4 regions of the Mesobacillus subterraneus genome follow, and region 1 is predicted to be linked to each of the others. Evidence: riboswitches for the same ligand, from Rfam matches in the RefSeq annotation. Region 1 holds a riboswitch; each other region holds the start of a gene.
The links. Region 1 has a riboswitch for thiamine pyrophosphate ahead of thiT (energy-coupled thiamine transporter ThiT). Riboswitches for the same ligand answer to the same signal wherever they lie in the genome.

Region 1 (7,398 bases):
ATTGTTTTGTCCGAACCTGGCATTACTTCAGACAAATTCTTATCCTCGAGGCGCTGTTTTGTCCGAACCTGGCTTCACTTCGGACAAATTCTCACGCAAGAGGCATTGTTTTGTCCGAACCTGGCATTACTTCAGACAAATTCTTATCCTCGAGGCGCTGTTTTGTCCGAACCTGGCTTCACTTCGGACAAATTCTCACGCAAGAGGCATTGTTTTGTCCGAACCCGGCTTCACTTCGGACAAAACTCCTTGCATGAGTCCTCTTTTTGCCCTAACATAGCACTACTTCAGACAAAATAAACACAGCCAGATTGTCCGAATCTTTGGTGGTTTCTAGAAATAAGCATCAGCGGTTCTTACTAATTATGAATCTGTGATTCTATTGGTTCCTGCTTGCTGGTAACTAGCATATCTCTTTCTCGAAGAAGTGATTTCACATACATATAGTCGATTTGTTTGGTTTTATTATCCGCTTTTATTATATCAAGGTGCTGCATGCACTTCCGCATTGTCGGATGAATTGGCTTTTGAGAATCTAATTCCATACCGGCCACTCCTATCCATATTTTAAAAAGCTTTACCACATGGTTCGTCAGATTTTTAAGTATTTCGAGGACATGAAGTTTTTCGATGACATATGGAAATTATTAGGTCGGTTAGTTCTATTTTAAAAATGGGTATTGAATAGTAAGACGTAAAATCCTGGAGGTTGATCTATATGGCTGGAATAAAAAAAGTGGTTCTCGCTTACGATGATTCAACAGGCAGCAAGAAAGCTCTGCAATTGGCGAAGGAGATCACTAGAGATAAACAAGGCATAAAATTGTATATTGGCTATGTATATGAAGAAGAAGTCAAAAGCGAATTGGTTGAAACCGCCGCGCGCCCTATGGAGCATCTGCCGATTAACAACTTTCCGGCAGATGTAGTCCAGGTGCCTCCATTGGCTCTGGAACAAGGTGAACTTGATAAATCAGAGCACTCGATCATTACTCACAGCTCTGAACAAGCATTCAACAACGCAAAGACCGAGCTGGATGTTCTTAATATGGATACTGAATACTCCACCTTGGAGGGCAACCCAGCCGAAAGTATTGTAGAATTTGCCAAGGATGTAAATGCGGATTTAATTATCATAGGCCAATCAGGAAATGAAGGGATCAAGAGAAAGATTCTTGGCGGCGTTAGTCAAAAGGTTGCGAATAACGCTCATTGCCATGTTCTTATTGCAAAATAGAAGGAACAAAAAGCGCAAGCGCCTCGAGGGGCTAGGCGCTTGCGCTGGATTAAGAAAACTACATGTAGTTATCCACACACAAATAATCCTATTCCTTATCAGCCAAAAACAGCCGGGTCTATCACCCGGCTGTTTCATATTTTTCATTATTAACTAAATTCCTGAGTGTAACTCGCTTATTCCTTCCTTGCTTCAGCTGCAATTTCCTCTAACCGTTCTCTTGTTTCGTTTTCTTCGAAGCTGCTGAATACCCGAAAATCATCTTGATCAATAATTCTGTAATGCTGGCTCAGAATGTTTTGCTGCATGACAAATCCTCCACCCCTTGCTACTTCCCGCCACCAGACTTTTCCGCCCAAGGTTTTCTCTTTTCGGTAATCACTACCTTCATGCGCTATGGTTTCGAGGACTTCAAGTGGTTCATTACCGAATAAAAACTGGATAGTCTCTGTTTCCCGGAATAAGGCACAAATTGTCACGACTGTTGACCAGCCAGCTTGTGCCCTGCCCTTTTCGATCTGGACTAGGGTCTTTTTGGAGATTCCAATGATATCAGCCATTTTCTCCTGTGTATAACCGACTTCTGCGCGCAGTACCCTTACTTTATCCGATACCCTGCTAATGATTTCATCTCTTGTCATCCGCTTCATTCCTTTAAGTTCTTTTAGTGTAATTTTACACTAAATTAACTTGAATTCAAAATACTTTTTACATTAATTTTTATTATGTTAAAAAAGACCGTGTATTTCCGATACAAGCAATCAGCTTAAATCACCAGTAAAACACACAGCTATATGGAAAAAGGAATGCAGTGAGCTGCATTCCTTCTGATTATTTCATCTGTTTTTCCTGGCTGACGCTGCAGTTGCTTGAACAAGAGCTTTGGATGGAGCAGGCAGCGCATTTTCCTTCCTTCGACTTCTTGATGAACCGGTAGAAGGCCCAGCCGGCATATCCAAATATAGCACCGCCGATTAAGATGTTTGCAATCATAGATCCTTCCTCCTTCCGGGCTTAGGTTAGACCAAATAACTTACCGCCCTGATAAATAATGAGAGACAAGACATATGCGATAATCAGTGCATAAGTGATTGAAAAAGCAGTCCAGCGTTTTGAAGCAGTTTCTTTGTAGATGGTTGCGACCGTAGCAAGGCACGGAATATATAACAATATAAATGCCATGAAACTGTATGCTGCAAGTGGCGTATAATGGGCAGCCAGCAAACCTTGCAGACTTGCTTCATCTGGCACAAAATAAATGATGTTCATTGTTGAAATAATAGCTTCTTTAGCCAGGAAACCGGTGAAAAGTGATGCACTTGCCTGCCAGGTTCCAAAGCCTATAGGAGCAAATAACGGTGCGAAAACACCACCAAGAATCGCTAAATAGCTGTCATCCATGCCGACATTCACGCCTTCCGGGCCGGCGTAGGCGAGCAGCCAGATCAGGACGGAGCCGGCAAAAATGAAGGTTCCCGCCTTCTTTACGAATCCTTTTCCCTTATCCCATGTGCTTCTCCAAAGCGCTCTTGCCTGTGGCAGCCTGTATGGCGGAAGTTCAATGACGAACACCGAAGTTTCACCTTTCAAAAGAGTCTTCGAGAATACCTTAGCCAGGATTAGTGCAATCACTATTCCTATTACATACAAACTCAAAACGACAGCTGCCTTCTTTTCTACAAAAAACGCTCCGACAAACAAGGCGTATACAGGCAATCGGGCTGAACATGACATGAGCGGCGTCAACAGGATGGTCATCAGCCTTTCCTTTGGCGTCTCAATAGTCCTTGCTGCCATAATTCCTGGTACGTTACAGCCGAACCCGATCATCATCGGAATGAACGCCTTCCCATTCAGGCCGACTGATTCCATCAGGCGGTCCATCACCAGCGCAACGCGAGCCATATAACCTGAATCCTCCAGCAAGGATATGAAAAAGAACAAAATGAAGATTTGCGGCACGAAGACGAGGACTCCCCCTACCCCTGCTACAATTCCATCAAGAATCAGATCCTTGATGAATGATGAAGCACCCACTGCAGTCAGTGCTGCTGTAATTCCTGCTGTAACAGGACCAGACAAAAGTGAATCCAATGCGTCTGACAGAGGGAAGCCAAGCCAGTCAAAAGTAAGCATGAACATGACGTACATCAAGACTAAAAAAATTGGTATTCCGAGAAATTTATTCGTTACGATCATGTCAACTTTCTCAGTCAACGGAATCTTTTTATTATCCAGTCTTGTGGTTGCAGCAGATACTATTTTATCAATTGCTTCACTTCGCTTACGGTGGATCACCTGATCAAGCGCTTTGTTGCTGACTGCATATTGTTGTTGGGATACAGTAACATCGTTGACCAATGTTTCTAATTCAGCCATGTGCAAGATTGTTGCTAGATAACTTTTCACATAGGGATTGCCTTCAAACAGCTGGAGAGCAAGCCAGCGTACGGGATGTTGTGTTTTCCCAGCTAGTTTGTTCTCTAGTTCGAGGATTCCCGCTTCAATCGCTTTTCCATAATAAACGAGATTGTTCTTCCCTGTGCCCACCACTCCAACAGTCACCAGCTCTGCAAGCTCGTTACACCCCATGCCTGTCCTAGCAACGACTGGAGCTACGGTCACCCCTAATGATTCAGACAGTTTATGAATATCGATTTGTATGCCCCTGTTTTTCGCCACATCAAGCATGTTTAAGCCAATTATCACCGGTGCACCATATTCCAATAGCTGCATAGTAAGGTGAAGGTTACGCCTTAGCTGAGAAGCATCCAGGATGTTCAGCAGTTTTTCGAATGGTTCATTCAAAAAGAAATTTGTAACGACCCCCTCATCTTTAGAGAGCGGATTGAGAGTATAAACCCCAGGAAGGTCAATAAGCTGATCCTTGCCATTTTTAAAAAGACCGACTTTCTTTTCGACCGTAACGCCGCTCCAGTTGCCGACATATTCATAGGAACCTGTTAAGTTATTAAACAATGATGTTTTTCCAGTGTTCGGGTTGCCAATGAGGGCAATATTCATCATACTCGCTCCACTTCGATCCTTAGTGCTTCTTTGCGGCGGATCCCGATGCACTGTCCGCATGATTCAAGCATGACAGGGCCACCAAAAGGCAGGATGCACTTTACGCAAACTTCAGAGCCTTCAGCAATTCCCAAATCAAGCAATCTTCTTCTTACAAATTTATCAGTACTAGCAATATTCATGATCCGTCCTTTTTCACCAGTCTTTAGTTTTCCCAGCATAGCCATCACCTTTTTTCAAGTTAGTTAATTTTATAAGAATCTCAAATTTCTACTTACATATCTTAGTTTACATCTGTTTTCTCTAAATGAGAATGATTATCTTTATTTAATCAGTTCAGCACGACTTCCACTGTGACTTATGTCACTAAACCTCAGCTGCAAAGCTGTATTTTATGCAAACTCCATATAATTGACAATATTTTTACCTACATTGCATTACGTTCATTATATACCTATAATGGTATATAATGAACAAAGAAAAAAGGAGAGCTGATTCAGCTCTCCTACTTATCACATTTTATTGCTTACTTGTGCTGACTTAACCATTCTTGCTGGAGCGTAACCGATGACAAGAATAATGATAATAGCGCTTAAAATCATGCTTGGAATCATGTAAGTGCCGTTATAGATAATTGAATACAGCCACGCCGGCTGTCCTTCTGGCGCCCAGACTCCAAAAAAGATCCAGCCGGAAAAGAAATGAGCGATAAAGCGAAGCAAGCTTCCTATGAAGGTGCCAGCAATGATAAACCCAATCCATTTTTTCTTATCGCTATTTTGAATGCTAAGCTTAATCTGTCTGGCAAAGATACCGGCAATTCCAAGCACTGTGAAGGCCACCAAATAATCGATGAATCCCTGTACTGGATGGTAAATTTGCGAAAAGCCAAGGATAAACTGCAATAGGCCTAGCAGCAGCCCAGTTATTGCGCCGCCCTTGACTCCCCAGCGGAAAGCCATCAGGAATACAGGCACCATCGCAATCGATACGGAACCGCCCTGCGGCCAGATTCTTGAAAATAAGAATCCGGAAAATAAATCAAGCAAGTAAGCCAGTGCGGAAAATACGGCAATTTCCACTAAAAAGAGAGTTTGTTTTTGTTTCATGTTTTATTCCTCCTTCTTTTCAGAATGAGGTCCGTTTCTAACACGCCTTTTCTGCTTCAGAAACAAAAAAAGCAATCAGGGAATGATGCAGGATCCCCAATTGCTTTCCTATCGCATCCACATTCCTTCGCTAGCATTAACTAACAGGTTCAAAGGGTAAGAACTCGGCTGCTCACTCTCAGCTGCTTTACGCAGCTCCCCTTGTGGTTATTATTTAGTTTCTACACTATGAATATACTACTTCTTCTTTTCAATAACAAGTATTACCTATTATTAAAATCCGCCCTGGTCGATAGAAATTAGACAAAACTCTCTCAATGTTGCTAAAAAAATCGTTCTTTTGTCACGATTTTAGCTATTCGACGCAATTCCACGCATGTTCTTAATATTCGACAAAGGTATTTCATATTTTTCCTCGAATCTTTAATACCGAAATGAAAAACTGGAGGACTTAATGACATGCTGCCAATTACGGATAACAGATTGCTTAGCTTCCTGACTAGTGAAAAGGAAAATCTCATTGCCGACTGGACGGATGAAATAATCGTCTCTGAAGATGATCCCTATAAAGAGAAAATAAATAAGAACGCTGAGAAAATGTATGCAATCATTCTCTCAATTTTTTCTAAGACAAGCGATGAATTGGAGGAACACCTGCAAAAACTTGCTTTTATGGTCGGGGAAGAGCGGGTTCGGGCCGATATCAATATTGGTGATTTTGTCTATAATGTCAATTCTGGACGATCTATTCTTTACAAGCACCTCTACAAAATGAATATGGAATGGGAAGAAATGCAGGAGGCAATCAATCGAATAAATTACTGCTTTGATACCTTTTTGTATTACGCTGTATCCTATTACAATGAACAGAAAAACAAGATAATCGAAGAAAAGAACCAGTTCATCGATTCCACACATAAGGACAGACTAACATTGCTTGGCCAAATGACATCGAGCTTTATCCATGAATTCCGCAACCCGTTAACTTCCATCCAGGGCTTCATTCAGCTTTTGAAATCCGAACATGAAGACATGAAATATCTCGATATCATTTCCAGTGAATTGGAGCAATTGAATTTCCGTATTTCACAATTCCTGCTTTTATCAAAAAAGGAGCTGATTGGAAAAGAAAAGACACTTTTCTCATTGAATATAATGATAGAGGAAGTATTGAATTTCTTATATCCCAGCATCCTTGACACAAAGGTCCGAATTATCAAGGAAGTAGCGGACGATATGGAATTGTTTGGCTATGCTGACGAAATCAGGCAGGTCCTCATCAATATCATCTTTAATGCCATTGACGTATTGAGCCAGTATCGTGATGATCCACAAATCGAAATAAAAGGATTTTTCGTGAATGACACACATATAAAAATTGAGATTTCGAATAATGGGCCTATCATTCCTGACAATTTGCTAAAAACGATCTTCGAACCATTTGTCACAACCAAAACACTTGGGACTGGGCTCGGTTTGTTTGTCTGCCGGGAAATCATTGAAAAGCATAAAGGAATTCTCGCCTGTTCATCAGAACCGGACAAGACGTCCTTTATCATGCTGTTGCCTCTGAAAAGAATAGAAAACTAGCAACTGGAATTTAGCATCCTCCGTTTATCACAAAGAGACCCCCCCATTAAATGGCAGGGTCTCTTCTCATTTATTTAAAGTATTCTATTGAGCGATTATCCGCTACATTTTTCACTTTGCTTTTTTCCGGTCGAACCCGATGCTTTTTCTCAGATTCAGAGACAATGAGCGCGCATGCTGCATCGCCTGTGATATTGATAGCAGTCCGAGCCATATCCAGCAGACGGTCGATCCCCAAAATCAGTCCAATCCCTTCAACAGGCAGACCTACAGATTGAAGTACCATCGCCAGCATGATCAAACCAACTCCTGGAACACCTGCAGTACCTATACTTGCTAGTACTGCAGTCAGGACAACCGTCAGAAGCTCGGCCATAGTAAGGTCGGCACCATATACCTGTGCAATGAAGACAGTTGCTACTCCCTGCATGATGG
Region 2 (7,398 bases), 1.5 Mb from region 1:
TCCATGGTTGTTCAAAAGCTTCAGCGGGTTTTGGCGAACGATCGGTACGGTCTTTCTGGCGACTACCTCAGTGGAAATCCTGCAGTATGCGACCAGGGTAGGCAGTTTTGACATCGATGATATTATTCTAAACACAATAGGCGGTGCAATTGGCTATCTATTGATCAGATTGATTTATCTTCTTATGTTGAAGGGGAAAACAAATGGACATTAGAATGTTAAAAGTCGGCGAACAGCCGCCCTGGCATCTGCTCCTCCAGGCAGATCCTTCTAAGGATCTGGTTTCAGGGTATTTAGACAAAGGATCGTGCTATGTTATGGAATCAGAATGCAGTGACACAATCGGGGTAATCTTACTAGTTCCTGTTAGTTCTCATATCATCGAAATCATGAACCTTGCTGTCGATGAATTACACCAAGGAAAGGGCTTAGGCACCATCTTGCTTAAGCATGGGATTCAAACTGCAGCTGAAAAAGGCTATAGTATGGTTGAAATAGGTACTGGGAATTCGAGTATTTTCCAACTGGCGTTATATCAAAAAGTTGGATTCAGAATCACTGGAATAGATCGTGACTTTTTTATAAGGAATTATCAAGAACCCATTTTTGAAAATGGCATCCAATGCAGGGATATGATCCGATTATCAATGCTCTTAAATGGTGAAAACCGGTTTTTAGAATAAAAAGAGTAAAGGACCCTCTTCAGGTCCTTTTTCACTTGGAAATTGTATCATTTATCAACAAAGGGAGTTCTTTATAAATCTCCACTACTTCCTCCATCTTCATCCTTACCAGTCCGCTTGAGGAAGGTGCAACGAAATCAACGGTACCAGCAACGACAGCTCCATCCTGCTTTCCCCATGGAATATCTTTTTTCCCGCTGTATTGCTGGTATACACCTTTACCAACGAAACAAACGATCTTCGGACTGAATTTCTCGATTTTACTTATTAACTCAAGTTTTCCCTGCTGGTATTCTTCTTTCGTAATCTCATCCGCTGCTTTAGTCGGACGAGCAACTATGTTGGTCATCCCATAGCCTATTTCCAGAAGCTGATAATCCTCTGAAGAATTATACTTTCTTTGCGTTATGCCTGCTTCATAAAGAATCTTCCAAAATCTATTGTTTGGATTGGCGTAATGATGGCCTGTTACGGACGAACGGATGCTCGGATTGAAACCAACAAAAAGGACGTCAAGATTTTTAAGTAAATGATCAGAAATCGGCTCCACAATCCCCACTCCTTTCCAATCTTATGTATCTATGCACTCACCAATAACGGGGAGGCAGCTCATTATTTTTTCGGATATTCTTGAAAATTCTTAGATGGAACAAAAAATCATCATAAAACATCGTTTCGGCAATTTCAAATGAATAAGCGTCTGAAAAGTGATCCAATAGTTCGTTATCAATATGGTCTTCAAGGCCGCTCAACCACATTTTATAGCCATGTTGTTCATAAACATTTGATAAACCTGCCCATTCGAACATATCTTCAAGTTCCATTTCACCCATTCTATCACTCCTTCAGCTCTCACATCCATTTTCCCAAACTTTGACACACCTTATACAAGCTCAATTCTGCACCATGTTATTACATACCTTATTTAAGTCCTCATTTCTCCACCATGCTATTACTTACTATAAAAAGCGGCAAGCATCATTGCCCAATTCATCAGAGGATAGAATATACAGGGAATTTCCAGTTTGAGATTTTTCTTTAGAAAAACCAAAACTTACCAATTCATCATAATCCCCGTTTACGATGATTGCTGAAGTAAAAAGCAATGCCTGCAGATGGAATAGTGATACATCAATCATATCTGTCAGTGAACCGCCGTTGCTGATGTTTTCCACTACAGCAACCCTCCCGCGAATCCCCAGATTTTCATAAGCATATTCAACACTATCAGCAATTGTGTCGGAAATGGCTGCAGCTGTACTGATGATATCATTCCAATTTTCATCAAAAACAAAAGCATGCCACGGAGAATGATTTGAGGTATTTAGAAACTCAATTTTAAGAAATTGCTGGTCATTATCAAATTGGTAAACAGATTTCAACGCATCCATAGTTTCCCTCCATTCGTAAAGTAGGAATAGTTTCCCACAGCAAGCAAAAGTTAATGAATTTGTTTTACATGATTTGAAATCATTAGTAAATACTTACAACGATGTTACCACAAGCATGAATTTTGTTGTTAAGGGAAAATGGTAATAACAAATATTGTGAGGAGGACAAAAAAATGGAGCAGCATAAAAATAATAAAAATTCAAACGAGCAAAATACACAGGAGCACAGCATGGTGTGCAACGATCAATTATTTTTTCAGGAATTAAGGATAGCAGCTGAAGAGGCTGAGCGCGATCATATCGATGCAGACCAAGACAAGGCAAAATAAAAGAGAAAGGCAAAATGCCTTTCTCCATTACTTCATCAACTATTGATATTTCTACACTGCTTTGCATCATTAGCGTCTTAATTGATGAAACGGTCTCTTTCGGCTGCCTCTTCCTCACGCTCTGCTTCACGTTCTTCGTACCAAAATTTTATATGGGTGAGGATTGAGAAAACAAGGAAAAAGTTCATCGACCAGACACTCACAAACGGGGTCATTCCTCCAAACTCAATCGTCTCGTACTGTTTTAAAACCATCACAATATATGACTCAATGAACACAAGGACAAAGCCGGCTACACCTGCAATTGCCATACGCATCATATCAATAACCACCTTATCGTATTATCAGATTATTTAAATAATACGACTGATTATTGATTAACGCAACTATTTTGTCACTAATTTGCCACATTTTCGAGTTGACAATTTGGCATAGGACTTAATAACTATAACCTTCATTGTAAACTCTGTTGTTTTTTCATCTGTTATTGGAATTCTTATTGCCCGAGAAGGGTTCCCGGAACATGTAAGTGAAGAACCTAATGTATATTCGAAAAACAATAATTGATAATAGCTTTATCTATTCAACTTCTTTTGCTTTTGCATAATCTCATATGATTTTTCAATAATATCAGTTAATACATCGCCTTTGTATATTCTGCCGACCTTGGTATTTTCCTGATAGTATTCTACAATCTCGTCAAGCTTGTCAGATGTATCCTTGGAGACTCTAACGTTCAATTGAATTCTTTGGGTTTCATTCATGATTCAGCTTCCTCCAAATACTTCTGCTACTATATAAAAATAAAAATCTATCATATTGCTAGCAGTTTGATATTATGTAGATATGCGTCGCTAACACCACTGCAACGTTCTCTATTTTAACATATTCCGGCATCTTTCAACACTATGTTGGTTTGATATCCGTTTTTTTCTCATACTTAAGGGTAATTTATATCTGTGCCCTATCACCCTCTAAAAGTATACTTTAACAATATGGAGAGTTTCTATGAAGCTTATAAAATGGTCATACACAAAGAGATATAATATCAAAGCTCAATTTGACGTATTTCCAAACTCAATCGCCTTATTCCGCCAAATTAAAGATTATTACTTCGTGTATACTGTGAATTGGTCATTGGGCGATCCTGTTGTCTCGAAAACCGCGTTGGAGGAAATGGAGTGGCTGTTAAATAATGAGCTGGGCACCCTGGAAAGCTACAATGGGAGTAAATTTTTCCAGCGCGATTCGGAATGATTCACATTTTTTAAATTAGGCATTTACAATTCAAACTATTTCAACTAAGATGATTTTGGAAACAACAACTGCATAATTTTTTGCACTAGGGGAGCTTATGGCTGAGAAGAACTTTGTTCTGACCCTTATGACCCGATCTGGATAATACCAGCGTGGGGAAGTGCAGGAGAAGCTCTTCGTTATATTTCTTTTTTATTCTAACGATAGAATTCAACTGCATCCACCACGCTGGATGCAGTTTTTTATTTTCCAATAAATGAACAAAAGGAGCTGTTTTGAATTGAAAGAGATTCTTTGCGGTACTAGCGAGATTACAGGGGCGAGTTTTTCAATTTACCCAATGACAGACAGGTTCGTGGATATTATCCTCTCTTCACTGAAGAAAGTTGACACAACAAAGGTATGGATGAAGTCAGATGATATCAGCACATGTGTGCGTGGTCATTCAGAACATGTTTTTGACGTTGTTAAGGCTATATTTCTGAATGCATCAATTGCGGGAGACCATGTGGTCCTGAATGCGACATTTTCAAATGGATGTCCTGGTGACAGTGCTGGGGATGCATTCATGGCAGAAGATTTAATTCTTATGAATAAAGAGCTTTCACAGAAAATCAGCCTGGAGGTCGCAACCCAGTTCGCTCTCTATCCATTAGGTATTCCTGGATATATGGATGTCATTATGGATCAAATTAAGACTGTTGACCAGCAAGGTGTCTTTAGCGGAGGCGTTCATTATTCTTCAAGATTAGATGGTGATGGCAATAAGGTGTTTGCAGCTTTGGAAAGTGCGTTTGAAGGTGCCCGGAACAGTGATTCTTCACATATTGTCATGACGGTGACTATGTCAGCCAATAGCCCTTCTCGCAAGGAGGGTCAATGATGCTCGCCAACTGGAAACTTCGTGAGGTTGTTGTCCTCTCTGTCCTGGCAGTCGTTTTTGGGGTCATCTACCTCCTATTCTTACAAATCGGCAATGTACTTGTAGGTATGTTTGGCCTTATTGGCTATGATTTGATATTCGGAATCTGGTTCATCGTTTCCATAATAGCTGCATATATCATCAGGAAGCCTGGAGCAGCTGTATTATCAGAAACGATAGCTGCAACTATAGAGGTCATGCTTGGCAATGCTATTGGTCCACGCCTGATCCTTGTTGGCATTATTCAGGGACTTGGTGCAGAAGCAGCTTTTGCAGCAACCAAATGGAAGAACTATTCAGCATGGGTGCTGGTGGCTGCAGGAATGGGTTCCTCAATCACCAGCTTTTTATGGGGCTATTTTTTAGGAGGATTTGCTGCACTGTCACCTGGTTATGTAACAGCGATGTTTTTCGTCAGGCTTGCAAGCGGAGCAATATTAGCCGGCCTACTTGGTAAATACATAAGTGACAGCCTCGCAAAGACTGGAGCGTTAAATAGCTTCCCGCTTGGCAAGGAAGCCAGAAAGGCAAAGCATAACGATGATATCTCAGCCTAGTCGTCCATTTTTGGAGGTGTCAAACTTATCTTTCAGGTTTGAGGCTGGCCAGGATCCTGTCTTAAAAAACATTACCTTCGAAATTAATGAAAATGAGAATATACTTGTTTTGGGCCCAAGCGGTTCAGGAAAGAGTACCCTCGCATACTGTCTGAATAATCTGTATCCGTCTTCTGTTGATGGAATCATGAATGGCTATATTAATTATAAAGGGCGAGCGTTATCCTCCTTTGAGCCAGGAGAAGCAAACCGAAAAATTGGATTTGTCATGCAGGATCCTGATTCCCAATTTTGCATGCTGACTGCCGAGGAAGAAGTGGCTTTTGTATTAGAAAATATACGTTTCCCCAGATTAGAAATGGAAGAAAGAATACATTATGTACTTGATTTAGTAGACTTGTTGCCATTCAAACACAGACTGATTCACACCCTCTCAGGCGGTCAAAAGCAAAAGCTTGCGATTGCCTGTGCACTGGCAATGGAACCGGAATTATTGATCCTTGATGAACCAACCGCTAATCTAGACCCTGCTTCTGGGTTCGAACTAGTACAGACTTTAAAAAAATTAAAAAAATCTCATTCCTTCAGTATCCTCGTTATTGAGCACAATTTGGACAATTGGCTCGATTTTGTGGATCGCTGCATCATTTTCAATTCCAAGGGTGAGCTGTTTTTAAACGGTCCGCCAAACATTTGCTTTGCAGAATATGCAAGAGAACTCGCAAGTGAAGGCATATGGCTCCCCCGCACCATTCATGTTGGATTGAGACTACAGGATGCTGGTTTGTTAAAGAGTTCTTCACTGCCAATGACAATAAGTGAAATCATTGAACATAGTGAGGATATAGGGCAAACAATTGAATTTTTATCAACTGACAGCCGTAAGCAAATGCACACCCCCTCTCCTTCCATTATCAGTGCGAAGGGTGTCAGCTATTCAAGAGACAATCATGAAATCATCCAAGAAATCTCTTTATCAATTCATGCGGGTGAATTCATTGCAATAGCCGGGGCTAACGGATCAGGGAAGACGACTTTCTCCAAATGTTTGGCCGGTTTAATTCCATCAAGAGGTGAAATAAGGCTGTATGGTCTCTCATTAGGAGAGTGGCATGATGAAAAAAAATGGAGAAGGCTCGGATATGTATTCCAGAATCCAGAGCATCAATTTATTACTGATTCTGTGATCGAAGAAATTAATTACAGCCTTCAAGCGAAAGAGCAAGGTCCACAAAAATATAAAAATACAGAGATTCTAAAAAAACTTCGTATGGCCGATCAGTTATATAATCATCCCTTCTCTTTAAGCCAGGGTCAAAAAAGAAGACTGAGTGTGGCGGTCATGCTGGTGAATGGACAGGAGGTTTTGATCATGGACGAACCAACCTTTGGTCAGGATGCGGTTACTTCAAAGGAAATCATTGACTTTGCTGTCAAGGCTGTACCAGAGACAGGCAGCATCATCATGATTACCCATGATATGGATATAATTGATCGTTACGCAGATAAAGTTTTAGTACTCGAAAAAGGAAATATGTTATTTTACGAGTCTCCAGGCAACCTTTGGGATCAACCAGGAATTTTGGCGAGAGCGAATTTAAGAGTCCCGTTCCTCAGGGAAATGGCAATGCATGTGGAGGGAAGATATGCTGTTAAATGAAATGAACCCGAGCATTAAAGCCCTTAGCATTCTTGTCAGCATCTTGCTGCTATCGATATTTTTCGATCCAGTCACACCTTTGCTTAGTCTCATTTTGACTATAGCAATCACATTTATTTTTGGGAAGATACATTTTAAGAAGTGGATCCTGTTATTTTCTCCTTTCCTCTTCATGGCGATTGTCTATGTCTGGTCATCACTTTTGTTCCCGAGAGTAGATTGGGGAGACAGCATTATCTGGGAATGGTGGTTCATCACCATCACTGCTGAAGGGGTACAAAGGAGCATATCACTTGGATTAAGAGTGCTAAGTTTTGCTTCCCTTTCACTTCTATTTGCCCTTACGACCAATCCATTTAACTTTTTGCTTAGCTTAATGCAGCAATGCAAGTTATCTCCGAAAATTGCCTATTCCATCATGGCGGGATATCAATTCCTCCCTATGATAAAAAATGAATTTGAGATAATTAGAAGTGCCCATCGAATTAGAGGTGCAGGAAGAACAGAAACTTTATCGGATAAAATAAAGCAAATAAAGAAGTATGGCATTCCTTTACTCGCGAGCGGAATCAGAAAAGCAGAAAGAACAGCTATTGCAA
Region 3 (7,398 bases), 1.1 Mb from region 1:
TTTCTGCAGTTGGTTCAGTGATTCTTGCAGCAGGCTTTGCGGCTCTTGTATACAATATCTACTGGAGTGCACGGTACGCTGACCGCAATATCGGAAATGACCCATGGGATGCAAGAACGCTCGAGTGGGCAACAGCTACACCTGTACAGCACTATAACTTTGCTTCCCTCCCTGAGGTTACGAAGCTTGATGCATTCTGGCATATGAAAAAGAACAATGAACTTCAGCCTCTTGCTGAAGATGAAATTGAAGAAATCCACTTGCCAAGTAACACATGGATCCCGATCTATATGGGTGTAGTATTCGGAATTTCCGGATTCCTGCTTGTTTTCGAATGGACGATTGCTGCTGGGGTTGCCGCTCTAGGTATTCTCGCAGGACTTGCCTTCCGTTCATTTGACTATGATGAAGGCTTCCATGTGCACAAGGATGAAGTCTTTGAAACAGAAAATAAATGGAGAAAAGGTGCGAACAAAGGAGTGAAGAACCATGTCAGCTAAAGTCAATGCCGCTTTACCGCTTGAATACCAGACAGAACAAAACAGGATGAATATCCTTGGATTCTGGGTCTTCCTTGGTGCGGAAATCGTGCTCTTCGCTACCCTTTTCGGAGTGTATGGAGTGCTCGGTGAACGTTATGCCGGAGGACCTACACAGCAGGATATTTTCGTAGTAACAGATGTTATGATTCAGACGTTTTTGCTTTTGACAAGCAGCTTTACTATGGGAATCTCGATCTTTGAAATGCGACGCAGCAATATCAAAGGCATGCTGATGTGGTTAGTCTTTACACTGCTGCTAGGCGGCGGATTCCTTTTCATGGAGATCCGCGAATTCATGCACTATGTGCATGAAGGTGCAACAATGCAGACAAGCGCATTTCTATCCAGTTTCTTCGTTTTGCTTGGAACACACGGATTGCACGTTACCATCGGGATTGGCTGGGCGATCCTGCTGATTATCCAGATCGTGCAGCGAGGATTGACACCAATCACAGCACGCAAAGCATTCATCTTTGGACTGTACTGGCATTTCCTTGATGTCGTTTGGATTTTCATCTTCACTTTCGTATATCTTAGAGGGTTGGTGATGTAATATGGATAATCATTCTAAAGGCTTCCCGCTCGGGCATGTCATCGGGTTCTTCATGTCACTCGTCCTGACATTCGGCGCAGCATGGATTGCCCTTCAGAGCTCTTTATCAATGAAGGCAGTCATGTGGATCATCGGTACACTGGCAGTTGTCCAGGCCGGAATCCAGCTATACATGTTCATGCACATCAATGAAGGCGATGATAAAGTAACCAATAATATCAATATTATCTATTCAGCTTTTATCGCTGTCGTCATTGTTGCAGGATCCATCTGGGTTATGACATCAGGACACTCACACTAAAACAAATGAGACCAGGCACCATTTTTGTGGGTGACCTGGTCTCATTTGTTTTTTTGTCTTTACCTTACCTTACTTCGGACAAATTTGGCTTGAGTGGACGAGATGTTGTCCGAACTTGGCCTTACTTCGGACAAGTTTGGCTTGAGTGGACAATATTTTGTTCGAACTTGGTCTTACTTCGGACAAATTCGGCTTGAGCCGTCGAGATTTTGTCCGAACATGGTCTTACTTCGGACAAATTCGGCTTGAGCGGACGATATTTTGTCCGAACTTGGTCTAGCTTCGGACAAGTTTGGCTTGAGTGGACAATATTTTGTTCGAACTTGGTCTTACTTCGGACAAATTTGGCTTGAGCCGTCGATATTTTGTCCGAACATGGTCTTACTTCGGACAAATTCGGCTTGAGCGGACTATATTTTGTCCGAACTTGGTCTAGCTTCGGACAAGTTTGGCTTGAGCAGACTATATTTTGTCCGAACTTGGTCTAGCTTCGGACAAGTTTGGCTTGAGTGGACAATATTTTGTCCGAACTTGGTCTTACTTCGGACAAATTTGGCTTGAGTGGACTATATTTTGTCCGAACTTGGTCTTGCTTCGGACAAGTTTGGCTTGAGTGGACAATATTTTGTCCGAACTTGGTCTTACTTCGGACAAATTTGGCTTGAGTGGACTATATTTTGTCCGAACATGGTTTTGTTTCGGACAAATTTGGCTTGAGCGGACGAGATTTTGTCCGAACTTGGCCTTACTTCGGACAGATTTGGCTTGAGCGGACGAGATGTTGTCCGAACTTGGCCTTACTTCGGACAAGTTTGGCTTGAGCGGACGAGATTTTGTCCGAACTTGATCCTACTTCGGACAGATTTGGCTTGAGCGGTCGGGATTTTGTCCGAACTTGACCTTGCTTCATAAAAATATCACTTGCTAAATTAACTAAATCTTCGCCATCTCCCCTTTACGACCTTTGATTAGGCGTAATCGGGGCAGCTTTCCTTCCTTCTTGAATAAAGAAAACATCGCGAAATTAAATGCTGCAAGGAACAGTGACAATACAGCATGCTGGAATCCATGTGATAACAACGCTAAGAATCCGCTTACAAGACAATATAAACCAACAATTAAATAAAAGTACATAAGAAGTTTTCCCACTTCTCATTCCCCCACTATTTCGTTTTTATTTTTTATATTAACAGAATTTAATAAAAAATGTCACATAATGTTCACAATTAACACTAAATTTTTTTACAATTTACTTTTTCTCATATTGCTTGACTCTTCTACCCGCCATGCTATTATGATTAATGAAGAATTAAATAACAAAATTTTACCACTAGGGGTGCCTTTGAATTAAAGGCTGAGATTAAAGTGAGACTTTGAGACCCTTGGAACCTGATCTGGTTTACACCAGCGTAGGAAAGTGGACTTTGGGACGTTTTTATGTTGTGCCAATTCAACCACTTTCTTTGAAAGTGGTTTTTTTATTGGGTTAAAAAGGATGAGGAGGAGCTTCAAATGAAAAAATTCACTGAAGAATTAAAGAAACAAGCAGAACCAATATGGCAGGCAAATTTTGAACACCCTTTTATTAAGGGAATCGCTAATGGAAATTTAGCATTGGAGTCCTTTCGCTATTATGTGTTACAGGATTCCTATTATCTTTCCCATTTTGCCAGGATACAGGCAATCGGAGCGTCAAGAGCAGATGATTTGTTCACGACCTCCAGAATGGCGACTCATTCGTTGGGAACTTATGAAGCTGAGCTTGGTCTGCACGAAACTTTTCTTAAGCAACTCGGAGTGACAAAACAAGAAATAGCAGAGTTTATTCCCTCTCCTACTGCCTATGCGTACACATCCCATCTTTATCGGGTTGCTGCTTCAGGGAGCCTGTCTGAAATCATCGCAGCCATCCTGCCATGCTACTGGATTTATCATGAGATTGGCCAATTGTTGAAGGAATCCACTCCCAATGTCCAAATTTATCAAGAATGGATAAACGCATATGGCGGAGATTGGTTCAGTGAATTGGTAAATGAACAATTAAACAGACTTAATGTTCTTGCGTTGGAATCCCCAGAATCGGAAAAAGAAAAGATGAAACAGCATTTTATCATCAGCAGCCAGTATGAATTCATGTTTTGGGACATGGCATACAATCAGGAAAAATGGCCTGTTGCCTTATAAAACGAACGTAAAAAACAACGGGGCTACTTCCCGTTGTTTTTCATCCAATTCATACCTGTATTTTCCCTAAAAAGATGGCTTCGACAAAGAACAATTTCCAACCAGAGGCTGCAGCCTTGGTTCATAGTAGCTTAAATTGGCGAGAAAGTAACAAGTCTCCGGAAAGTGATGCTCAAGAAAGCGCAGATTGGATTTATTCAAAAGCGTTTTGTCTTTATACTTCTGCACCATATTCTTAACAAACTGATTCATCTCCTGGGTCGTCTTTCCTACTTCAAAGATGAATTCCTGCTGGCGCGCAAATCCTGGCTGCTTCACCCGTAAATAATTTTTCAAATGATGATTTTGGACAATATAAAGTTGAAATCTGCGTTTGTACTCTTGCGCTGCTGTATTTGATCCGACTTCTATCGGATCCAGCAAATTTTCAAAAAGAACCGCATGACCAAGCTGATCTTCAAGCCAAAGGTCCATAATCTCTGTAACGGTCAACCTTACTGGCTCCTGTCCTTGTACCAAATAGCTCAATATTCGTAAATATTCCTGATTTTCACTTAGCGTTCCGTTCAAATAAGTTGGTGACAAGTTCAAATTAACTTTATTATCTATCCGTAATGACTGCATTGTACCCTCAAAATCATAATAACTTTTAGCGACCTGCCATGCTTTTCTTGAAAAATCAATCATTTGACTGTCCTGGTAGTCAGCATCACGAGGAATCGATCGTAAACCAACTAACAATTCGTCATACAAACGTATAAATTGCCTGGCGATTTCTACATACTCCGTTTCATTCGGAGACAGCCCATCCCTGACAAAATATGCGTGATCCTGAAGCATTTCAAGCCAAAATGCATGTTCATCCCATAGAGAAATCATCTCTTTCCCCTCCTTTTCCCTTCTTATACTTACTGTTCAAGAGAGAAAGAAATGATGACCTCATGAAACTTTTTAATACTTTTAGCTTAATTTGAGATACTAAGAAAAACAATCTCTATTCTCTCCCTAAAGGTGTGGCTAATGAAAAATTTAAAACTTTACATAATTTTAATGACTGTACTGCCCTGGCTGTCACTGCCTCTGCTTGGCAAACAAACATTCAGAAAGTTCCTTCCAGGTACGTTATTCATGGCAATATATTTAATCTTTGAAGGAAGATTTGCTGAAAAGAGAAAATGGTGGTGGTTTCCATTTAAAATTAAACCAAACGTTGTGGGTGAACTGCCTCTAATCTGGGGTCCGTTTTTTATAGGCTCTTTCTGGATCATGAAATACACTTACAAAAAATTTAATCTGTATTTATTGGTCAATATCTTGATTGACTCACTGTTTACTTATTACGGACTGAACATCTTTAAGAAATTCGGCTATGTCTCATTGGTTCGCTTAACAAAATTCCAGTTATCTATTGTATTTTTAATCAAAACCTTAGTTTTATATGGATTTCAGGTATTTTATGACAAAGTCATACGGCGACAATCAGACAGCACCTACCAATAATTATTTTTGAATTGAACATAATAAGAAGGTCATTGATAAAACAAGGAAAGTGAGTTGAATGGTATGGCGAGACAAGGTATGCACAATAGGGATCAAACAAGAGAACAAACAGAGAAGCATGATAAAAGTAATGACATGGAGCTTGGTGCAGAGTTCCAGGTTGGGAATTCAAAATCGCAAAGCCAGAAAAAAAGCGGGAAACAAGTAAATAAAAAGTAGAAGAAAGACGCCCTTTAACCCGGGTGTCTCTTCTTCTTTGCTCAGAATCTTAATAGTTTTTTAACTCCATGCTCAAAAGGAACATAATACCAAATATCTTCTTTTCAAATTTAAGTTTTAGGATAGTATACACGGGGAACGAACGTAATAAGAATGATATGGGAGGTGCTTAATATGAGTTTGTTGTACAGCAAGGCTATGGAAGCTTTTAAAAATGATGCAAAGCGACAGTCTGAGTATCAACAGAAAACTTATAGCAAGGCAAAATAGCTGTTCCGCCTTATGTTTGTCTATTCATCTTCTTGTCATCCTGCCAATGAGGATGATTTTTTTTGACTCTTTTTCGTAAAGATTTCATGGATATCCCTAGCTATTGAATTTTGTTTTATATTGTTGCAAATAACCCGTACTATCAAGCTCAATATTGCCGTATAAACGAAACTTGAAAACAGCAGAAAGGTTACACTAGTGGAAAAGCGATGTACCTAGAGTTAGTAAAATACAGAATCCCCAATGATAAATTAAGCTCTAAATCAACATGGCAGGTTTCAAAACAGCAGGTTTCAAAACCCTCAAAATATCACTCCTGTAAAAACTTTTCCTTTTCTCTTTTCATGTTAAGCAACAAAAATCCTCTTTTTATCAAACTTCTATACCTATTCTCAAAACAAAAAAGAACGAAACCATGTAGATTTCGTTCTAATTCTTATAAATTTTCGATAAAGACCCTGATGACATCAGCGCCACCTATGAAGGTTCCAAGTGAGCTTCCCAGATTGGCTAGTACGACGATCAGCAATACCCGGCTGACTTTGTTTCGCCAAAATCCTTTTAAGCTAAAAACATCTTCAGAAAGTGTCTCGAAGTCCTTAACATTTGGTCTGCGGATATAAGCCTGTGTCAAACCGGCAAACCAGCCTGCAGCTAGCAATGGATTTAACGAAGTGATCGGTGCCGCGATAAATGCTGTCAATATGGTCAGTGGATGCCCCATAGCGATAGCAGCTCCCAGGGCGGAAAGGCTTCCGTTCCATAAAATCCAGCTGACTGTCTGAGCAAGACCAGCAGATGGGTTAGCCAAAAAAGTATAGACGATAATCGCCAGAATCAATACAGGAATGCTCCAGCCAATGACTTTTGGCCAATTGGATTTCGGCGGTAACGCTATTAGTTTTTTCAAATCATGATCTTTTTTGATTTCTTCTTTGATACCCGGTACGTGTGCAGCCCCTAGGACAGCGACAATTCTTTCACCAGGTGCGTCCTTGATTTTCTGAGCTAAGTATTGGTCACGCTCGTCAATCAATGGCTTTTTCAACCGAGGAAATGTCTCCGTGAATTCATTTAGCATCGCATTGATTGTATCCTGTTCCTTCAGCTTTTCCAGTTCTTCTTCTGAGATGCTGTCCCTGCTGAAGATGCTGGTAATGATTTGGCTGAGCAGAAGTGCTTTCCCCTTCAAGCCAAGATTTCCCCAGATTCTTGAAAAAGTAATCTGGATATTGCGATCTGCAAGCACAAGTGTTGCCCCGACTTCTTTCGCCGATTCAATCCCCTGGATCATCTCTTGACCTGCTTTAATACCAAGTTCCTTCGCCATGCGATTTTGGAAAGATGAAATAGCAAGGTTCATCAATAATAAAGAAGCACGTTTTTCTTTGATGACCTGGATGATATCCATCTCCTGCCACTTTGAGCCCTCGGAGATTGTCTTGTAGCGCTGCTCGTCCAATTCGACACAGACTGAATCCGGTCTTTCAGCTTCAATGACTTCCTTAACCTGCTCTGCACTGTGCTTGGAGACATGTGCAGTTCCAATCAATATGTATTCCTTGCCATTCATTTCAATTCTCGTTATATTTTCCTCGATCATAGATACCTTCCTTTTACTAGACCCATGCAAGCCAACTTAATGATTATAATCTATGTTTCATTTTACCATTATAACATGAACAATAGTCTGAAATATAAAGATTATTTACCAACATGCCCATACTCAATACAGTTCAGGATTCGGACATTTGCCGAAGAAAAATAAAAACCGCACAACAGTCATCGAGTGACTCCTCTGCGGTCAGATAATCCATTTATTTTGAATA
Region 4 (7,398 bases), 220 kb from region 1:
GGTGCCGAGCAGCTAATCAGTATGAGTGATGGCGGAATAAATATAGCGCCAGATTTTCAGCAAAAGAAGGAAATCATCCAGAATGCGGTCGAGTTCCTGAGCACAATTGAAGTGAACCATCCGCGGGTAGCGATTTTAGCAGCGAACGAACGAGTCAGCGAGAAAATGCCTGTGACCGTGGAAGCCGATCATCTGGCCATGCTGATAAAAAATGAATACAGCCAGGAGCTGCTGATAGAAGGACCGCTTCCGCTCGACCTCGCCATCAGCAGGGAATCCCTGCTGCATAAAGGATTGGACAGCGAGCTGGAGGGAGCAGCGGATTTACTGATTGTCCCTACAATAGAGGCAGGAAACTTCCTTGGCAAGGCGATCACGTATTTTGCGAAGGGGACGATGGCAGGAATTGTGTTGGGTGCAAAAATACCGCTCGTATTGAATTCCAGGTCAGATGCAGCAGAAGCAAAATTGGCTTCGATCGCACTGGCCGTCGTTGCAGCCTCCAATACAACGGTCAGCGTTGGAAGATAGGAGGGGGATGATGAAAATCCTAGCAATAAATCCAGGGTCAACTTCTACAAAGATAGCAGTTTATGAAGACGAAAATTCACTTTATGAAGAGACGATCCGCCATGCTGATGCAGACATCTTGAAGCTGCCGGAACTAGCAGATCAGCTTCCATACAGGCTTGAGTCCATTATGGAGGCTTTACGATTGGCGAAATTCAAGCCTTCAGAACTCGACGCAGTCGTTAGCCGGGGCGGAATGCTGAAGCCAATGGACAGCGGGACGTATATAGTGGATGAAAATTTGCTAAATGATGCAGGCTCAGGGAAATATGGCAACCATGCTTCGAACCTGGGATCAATTATTGCCGCGGAAATAGCTGGCTCTCATCAAATCCCAGCCTATATTGTAGATCCAGTATGCGTGGATGAACTAATTGATGAAGCAAGGATTTCAGGACTTGCAGATATTGAACGGAAAAGTCATGTGCATGCCCTAAATATCAAGGCTGTTTCCCGTAATGTTGCAGAAGAAATCGGGAAGGATTTGGATGATGCAAACTTTGTTGTGGCCCACCTGGGTGGCGGCATTTCGGTCGCAGCGGTACGAAACGGACGGATCATAGACGTCAATAATGCCGAAAATGAGGGACCATTCTCTCCTGAACGGGCAGGCGGGCTTCCGGCAAAACAGCTTGTCCAGCTTTGTTTTTCGGGAAAGTATACGGAAAAAGAGTTGCTTCAACGGATGACAAAACAGGGTGGGATTTATTCTTATCTTGGCACTAAGAATGTCATTGAAGTTGAACAGCGCGTACTGGATGGTGAAGAGGAAGCTGCAGTTATATTAAGGGCGATGGTACATCAAATCGGTAAAGAGATTGGCGCGATAGCCACCGTACAGGAAGGGAAGATTGATGGAATCATTCTTACCGGGGGAATCGCCCATTCACAAATGATTGTAGGATTGATCCAGGAGAAAATCAGTTTTCTAGGAAAAGTTTTCGTGCTGCCTGGTGAAGCAGAAATGAAAGCCCTAATTGCAGGTGCTTTTCGAGTGATGAACGGGAAGGAAAAAGCGAAAATCTATTAAAAAACGCCAGAGGCTTTTCAGCATAATAAATCCAAAGAATACAATCGCAATATATTGCTGTCGCCGGTATAGGTAATCATGATAAATTAATCCCCGAAAAAAGTGGAACCTCGTTAAAAGGAAAGCAATCGTCACAATGATACCGAGCAGTTCCAGCATCGTAATGAGTAATTTGAATATAATATGCTCCTCAGGAAGTGTTTGCACTTAGTTTAATTGAACAAACGGTAAAAACAAAGGATATTAAGGCTGGTTTTGATATAAAGATGCTTTTTTTTGAGCAGATAAATCTATGGAAGAAGGATAAAACAAGATTTTATAGCGAGTATCTTTGTTTTATAGCGAAAATTTCAATTTTATAGCGATACTGACAATTTTATAGCGAAATTCTCATTATTATAGCGAAAATGGATTTTTTATAGCGAATTGGAAATTATCCATGATTTTTTCCAGTTCAATAATTGGCAGAGGTGCTTTTTCTCGAAGTTCGCAATTTTAATGTTGATAAAACCAAACAAAATGGCGAACCGGAAATAACCAGTTCGCCAATTCATTACTTTAGAAAATTTCAATATCGCCGCTTGAGACATCAGCATTGATTTCGTATTTCCCGCTTCCATGTTCGCCGCGAAGGCGGTTGTCTGATTCCTCTTTGTTTTCAAGCGGGAAATCAGTTGAGATGTTGCCGCTGCTTATTTTTCCGTTCAACTTAAAATCAGCATCATCTGGCAAATCCAGATCGATATCTCCTGAGCTGACATTTAAGTTTATGTCATCTGTCAATGAATCCATCTGGATTTCCAGCTCACCAGATGACACGTCTGCTTCAAGCTTGCCTGAGTAGTTTTTGACATGGACGCTTCCGGAGCTGACTTCAAATGAACCAGTGCCAGCAGCTATTGAGTTGATCTCCACTTCGCCTGATGAACTTTTGTGTTCAAGTGCTTCAACATCCAGGTTTTCCAGGACCATGCTTCCTGATCCGACATCAATCGCAAGTTCTTTAAGCTTCACGGGATTATCAGTGGAATGACCTTTGAATACTACCTCGCCTGAACCGAGCTCGATTTCCATATTCTTTTCATAGTCTTCAGGAATATAAACTGTCAAAGTTGTTTTATCCATCTCAAACGAGTTGAACCAGAAGAAGCCTTTCCTTTTTACGGTGACCTTTATTTCATGACCATGCCGCGTAACATTTACCGTACCTTTGCCTTTCAATTCAGCGCGGACATCTTGAATGTCCTCTGGCACAATTTTCGTCTGTACACTGGAAACATCAATCAGGATTTTTTCCGTTTTATCTGTTACCTTAACCGAGTGTTCCGCCCTGGCAAAGTTCATTCCGTCGCCATTGAAGAAGTAATTCCAAGCAATATAAGCCCCAGTAATTAACAAGAAAATCATCATTACCTTTTTCACCTTAAAAATCCCCTCTCAATCTCATTCTATATTCATAGTAAGGCAGGTCAATCTTATTCCCAATGCACCTCCGATTTAAATCTGGATAGGGCTTGAGGCGGATTTGGGTTTAGGTCGGTCATCGGGGCACTTTCCAAGGAGACGTCAACATAAAAATGTATTTAAAAACCACCAATGATATGAGTAAAAAAAAAGCCGGACTCCGTCATAGTCAGGAATCTGGCTTCTTGTTGTTATTCATTAAGCTTTCGCTTCATAAAGTTTGGCAATCTCTACAATTGTTTCAACGGATTTCAACATAGTGTCCACAGAGACATATTCAAACCTTCCGTGGAAATTCTCCGCCTGTAAAAATATTCGGTGTCGGCAATCCCATATAGCTAAGCTGTGAGCCGTCTGTGCCACCGCGGATTGGCTTGACGATCGGCTTGATGCCGAGGTTTTCCATCGCTTCGTATGCGATGTCGACAATTTCTTTTACCGGCTCGATTTTATCCTTCATATTGTAGTATTCGTCGTACATTTCAAGTTCAACGCGGGTTTCGCCGTAAGTATGCTTCATTTCATTGGTGATTTTATGCATCAATTCCTTGCGGGCCTGGAAGCTGTCACGGTCAAAATCACGGATGATATAGCTCATCGTCGTTTCCTCGACACCTCCTTCAATCGAGCTGAGGTGGAAGAAACCTTCATAACCATCTGTGTGCTCAGGCGCTTCTTCGGCAGGAAACTTGCTGTTGAATTCCATCGCGATTTTTGCGGAGTTCACCATTTTGCCCTTCGCCGTGCCGGGATGGACATTCTTTCCTTTAATTGTCACTGTAGCGTTGGCTGCGTTAAAGCTTTCATACTCCAGCTCGCCAAGCGGGCCGCCGTCAACGGTATAGGCGAATTTTGCATTGAATGCTTTCACATCAAATTTATGAGGGCCTTTGCCAATTTCCTCATCCGGAGTGAAAGCGACACGGATTTTGCCATGTTTGATTTCCGGGTGATTGATTAAATAAGCCATAGCCGTCATGATTTCTGCGATTCCGGCTTTATTGTCAGCTCCAAGCAGCGTGGTTCCATCAGTGGTGATCAAAGTATGCCCTTTATATTGAGGCAACTCTGGAAAATCTGCAGGAGACAGGATGATATTCTGTTCCTTATTCAGGATGATTTGATTTCCATCGAAGTTTTCTACAACTTGCGGATTGACATTTTTGCCGGTAAAATCAGTGGCCGTATCAATGTGGGCAAGAAAGCCAATAGTTGGCACTTCTTTATCGGTATTGGAAGGAAGTGTCGCCATCACATAACCATTCTCATCAATCGTCACTTCTGACATTCCAATCGTTTGTAATTCCTCGACAAGCATGTTGGCAAGGTTAAGCTGTCCTTCTGTGGATGGAGTGGTTTCACTGTTTTCATTGGACTGTGTGTCTACTTTTACATAAGATGTAAATCTTTCGATGATCTCGTTTTTCATGTCTTTCAACTCCTATTACTATGTATATTTTCATATTAGCATAGAACATTAGAAACGCCATTTAAAAGGAATCTCAAAATTCAATTTTCAGGGTATAATGGTGAAAAGGAGGCTGGGGAATTATGGGATATATTTTAACCGCCATTGTCCTGTCTGTCGTGTTTTATTCAATTTATAAAATAATTACATCCGGAAAATTGCCAAGCAACAACTATACTCCATTTGATGATATTACTGAGGGGAAAGTGGATAAAGATGAATGAATTGGGCTTGATTCTAGTCCTGGTCTTAGCCTTGTGGTCCATTACGAAAACACTGGAGAAATTGGCTAAGAGAATCATCGATAAACAGGAGCAGCAATATGAGCTGCTCAAAGAAATCAAAGAATTGTTAAAAAGTGAAAAATAACAGAATAGGTTGTTTTCTCTTTACATAAATAAAAGTTAAGGTTAGGATGAAAATAATTGAATATTCGATGTACTACTAGGGGTGCCCTGTTACAGGCTGAGAGAAAGACGTTATGTCTTTTAACCCTTCGGACCTGATCTGGGTAATACCAGCGTAGGAAAGTAGTGTGAGAGAAGTTTTCTTACTTTGCTTTTAAGTCAGGTCCACTAATGGATCTGGCTTTTTTATTTTTTCAAGGAGGTTTCAGAATGGAGAAGAAAGAGATTGCTATTTTGCTGGACAGAGTCCGCAGGGAGAACCCGCTCGTACATAACATCACTAATGTTGTGGTCACCAATTTCACCGCTAATGGATTGCTGGCTCTGGGTGCTTCGCCGGTGATGGCATATGCCCAAGAGGAAGTTGCTGACATAGCCACGGTGGCGGGAAGTCTTGTCATCAATATTGGGACGCTGACGCCTGAAGTTGTTGAGTCGATGCTGATTGCCGGCAAGGCGGCGAACGAGCATGGTGTCCCGGTTATCCTGGACCCAGTGGGTGCGGGTGCAACTCAATATCGCACTGAAACGGCAAGGAGGCTGATGGAAGAATTAGAGATTGCGATTATCAGAGGAAATGCATCAGAGATTGCCAATGTTGCCGGGGAGACTTGGAGTATACGCGGAGTGGATGCAGGTGAATCCAGTGGGGATGTGTTCGAGCTTGCTGTTTCGGCTGCGAAAAAATTGAAGACGGTTGTTGTCCTGACTGGTAAGAACGACATTATTACAAATGGGCATATTGCATATTTTGTCCACAATGGTCACCAAATGCTAACAAAAGTGACGGGCACCGGCTGTTTGCTCACTTCCGCAATTGGCGCCTTCACTGCTGTTGAAAAAAACTTGCTGAAAGCCGCGACAGCAGCAGTAGCCATCTATGGAGTGGCGTCGGAAATAGCTGCTGACAATTGTGCCAGTCAGGGTCCGGGAAGCTTTCAAATAGAATTCTTAAACTGGTTATACCTTATTGGCGGAAACGTTCTGATTAAGAAAATGTCTTTTACTCGCGTGGAGGTTGATTGAGATGGAAAAAGCTTTAACAATTGCGGGGTCGGACAGCGGCGGTGGTGCTGGCATCCAGGCAGATCTGAAAACCTTCCAGGAGCTGAAAGTTTTTGGGATGTCTGCGCTGACCGCAGTAACGGCCCAAAATACGCTTGGTGTCCAGGGAGTCTTTCCGCTGGAGGCAGAGGCAGTTGCCCGACAAATCCAATCTGTCGGGGATGATATTGGGGTGGATGCTTTGAAAACAGGAATGCTTTTCAATGCTGAGATCATTGAAACTGTTGCTGGGAAAATAAAGTATTTCGCATGGGATAAGGTTGTAGTCGATCCGGTCATGATTGCGAAAGGAGGGGCTTCATTGCTTCAGCAGGAAGCAGTTTCTGCCTTGAAGAATCATTTGCTTCCGCTTTGTCTAATCATTACCCCGAATATCCCCGAAGCAGAAGTACTGACCGGCATGTCTATTGGCAGCATGGATGAGAAAAAGGAGGCGGCAAGACGAATTCATGCGCTTGGAGCAAAAAATGTCATTATAAAAGGCGGGCATGATGAGGGAACAAACGAATCGGTCGATGTCCTGTTTGACGGGAGGGAATTTGTCTTTTTTTTCCTCTGCAAGGATTGAAACAAAGAACACTCATGGAACAGGCTGTACTTTTTCCGCTGCCATTACAGCACAGCTTGCGAAAGGGAAGTCAGTTCATGAAGCAGTAGCTATAGCGAAGGAATTCATCCACGCTGCCATCGCTGACCCGCTGATCATTGGGAATGGACATGGACCTACTAATCATTGGGCCAATATGAAAATGGAAAGCGAGGTCACCTCATGGCAAGAATCAGCCCTGAACAAATGAGAAGCTTGCTGAAGGTTTACTTTATCGCCGGCAGCACGAATTGCCTGCAAGAGCCTCGATTAGTGCTGGAAGAGGCGATTCGCGGAGGGATCAGTCTTTTTCAATATCGTGAGAAAGGAAGTAACTGCCTTGAGGGGATGGAAAAGCTGGTGTTGGGAAAGGAGCTGCAGAGGATCTGCAATGATAACGGCATTCCTTTCATTGTGAACGATGATATCGAAATGGCCCTTGAGCTTGATGCGGACGGCGTCCATATTGGGCAAGAGGATGAGGATGCATCAGAGGTCCGCGACAAAATAGGCGATAAGATTCTTGGAGTTTCCGTCCATAGTCACACAGAAGCTGAAAAGGCAAAGCTTGCAGGTGCAGATTATTTTGGAGTTGGGACGATTTTTCCAACTGCAACAAAGAAGGATACAAGAGCAGTCCAGGGAACGGCATTGCTTGAGCAGCTAAAAGACTTTGGCATCCCGATGGTCGGGATCGGAGGAATCAATGTGGATAATGCTGCAGTAGTAATGAATGCTGGAGCGGATGGTGTTTCTGTCATTACAGCAATCAGCCATGCAGATGACGTCAAGGAAGCCGCAGCAAGAT

Region 2: linked by a shared signal. The riboswitch ahead of LC048_RS08250 (Ykof family thiamine-binding protein) and the one ahead of thiT (energy-coupled thiamine transporter ThiT) in region 1 are both predicted to bind thiamine pyrophosphate.
Region 3: linked by a shared signal. The riboswitch ahead of tenA (thiaminase II) and the one ahead of thiT (energy-coupled thiamine transporter ThiT) in region 1 are both predicted to bind thiamine pyrophosphate.
Region 4: linked by a shared signal. The riboswitch ahead of thiM (hydroxyethylthiazole kinase) and the one ahead of thiT (energy-coupled thiamine transporter ThiT) in region 1 are both predicted to bind thiamine pyrophosphate.

The regions. Positions count from the first base shown of each region.
Region 1 is NZ_CP129019.1:3,087,619-3,095,016, forward strand. It holds gene LC048_RS16040 (hypothetical protein) at 360-545, opposite strand; gene LC048_RS16045 (universal stress protein) at 719-1,237, shown strand; gene LC048_RS16050 (helix-turn-helix transcriptional regulator) at 1,414-1,878, opposite strand; gene LC048_RS16055 (FeoB-associated Cys-rich membrane protein) at 2,069-2,230, opposite strand; gene feoB (ferrous iron transport protein B) at 2,252-4,261, opposite strand; gene LC048_RS16065 (FeoA family protein) at 4,261-4,485, opposite strand; gene thiT (energy-coupled thiamine transporter ThiT) at 4,777-5,373, opposite strand; TPP riboswitch at 5,479-5,585, opposite strand; gene LC048_RS16075 (histidine kinase N-terminal domain-containing protein) at 5,833-6,963, shown strand; gene LC048_RS16080 (dicarboxylate/amino acid:cation symporter) at 7,034-7,398, opposite strand, start outside.
Region 2 is NZ_CP129019.1:1,609,614-1,617,011, reverse strand. It holds gene LC048_RS08295 (VanZ family protein) at 1-214, shown strand, start outside; gene LC048_RS08290 (GNAT family N-acetyltransferase) at 204-683, shown strand; gene mug (G/U mismatch-specific DNA glycosylase) at 715-1,233, opposite strand; gene LC048_RS08280 (hypothetical protein) at 1,271-1,516, opposite strand; gene LC048_RS08275 (hypothetical protein) at 1,643-2,074, opposite strand; gene LC048_RS08270 (hypothetical protein) at 2,248-2,403, shown strand; gene LC048_RS08265 (hypothetical protein) at 2,481-2,723, opposite strand; gene LC048_RS08260 (hypothetical protein) at 2,979-3,167, opposite strand; gene LC048_RS08255 (hypothetical protein) at 3,412-3,660, shown strand; TPP riboswitch at 3,738-3,836, shown strand; gene LC048_RS08250 (Ykof family thiamine-binding protein) at 3,941-4,543, shown strand; gene LC048_RS08245 (ECF transporter S component) at 4,543-5,139, shown strand; gene LC048_RS08240 (ABC transporter ATP-binding protein) at 5,123-6,799, shown strand; gene LC048_RS08235 (energy-coupling factor transporter transmembrane component T family protein) at 6,786-7,398, shown strand, end outside.
Region 3 is NZ_CP129019.1:1,989,709-1,997,106, forward strand. It holds gene qoxB (cytochrome aa3 quinol oxidase subunit I) at 1-500, shown strand, start outside; gene qoxC (cytochrome aa3 quinol oxidase subunit III) at 490-1,095, shown strand; gene qoxD (cytochrome aa3 quinol oxidase subunit IV) at 1,097-1,396, shown strand; gene LC048_RS10190 (hypothetical protein) at 2,330-2,545, opposite strand; TPP riboswitch at 2,719-2,829, shown strand; gene tenA (thiaminase II) at 2,909-3,580, shown strand; gene LC048_RS10200 (DUF2935 domain-containing protein) at 3,647-4,459, opposite strand; gene LC048_RS10205 (hypothetical protein) at 4,601-5,080, shown strand; gene LC048_RS10210 (hypothetical protein) at 5,144-5,299, shown strand; gene LC048_RS10215 (TraB/GumN family protein) at 6,006-7,172, opposite strand.
Region 4 is NZ_CP129019.1:3,305,024-3,312,421, reverse strand. It holds gene LC048_RS17210 (bifunctional enoyl-CoA hydratase/phosphate acetyltransferase) at 1-531, shown strand, start outside; gene buk (butyrate kinase) at 539-1,600, shown strand; gene liaG (LiaG family protein) at 2,159-3,022, opposite strand; partial or broken gene pepT (peptidase T) at 3,263-4,493, opposite strand; gene LC048_RS17190 (hypothetical protein) at 4,616-4,756, shown strand; gene LC048_RS17185 (hypothetical protein) at 4,749-4,901, shown strand; TPP riboswitch at 4,969-5,078, shown strand; gene thiM (hydroxyethylthiazole kinase) at 5,150-5,965, shown strand; partial or broken gene thiD (bifunctional hydroxymethylpyrimidine kinase/phosphomethylpyrimidine kinase) at 5,967-6,801, shown strand; gene thiE (thiamine phosphate synthase) at 6,774-7,398, shown strand, end outside.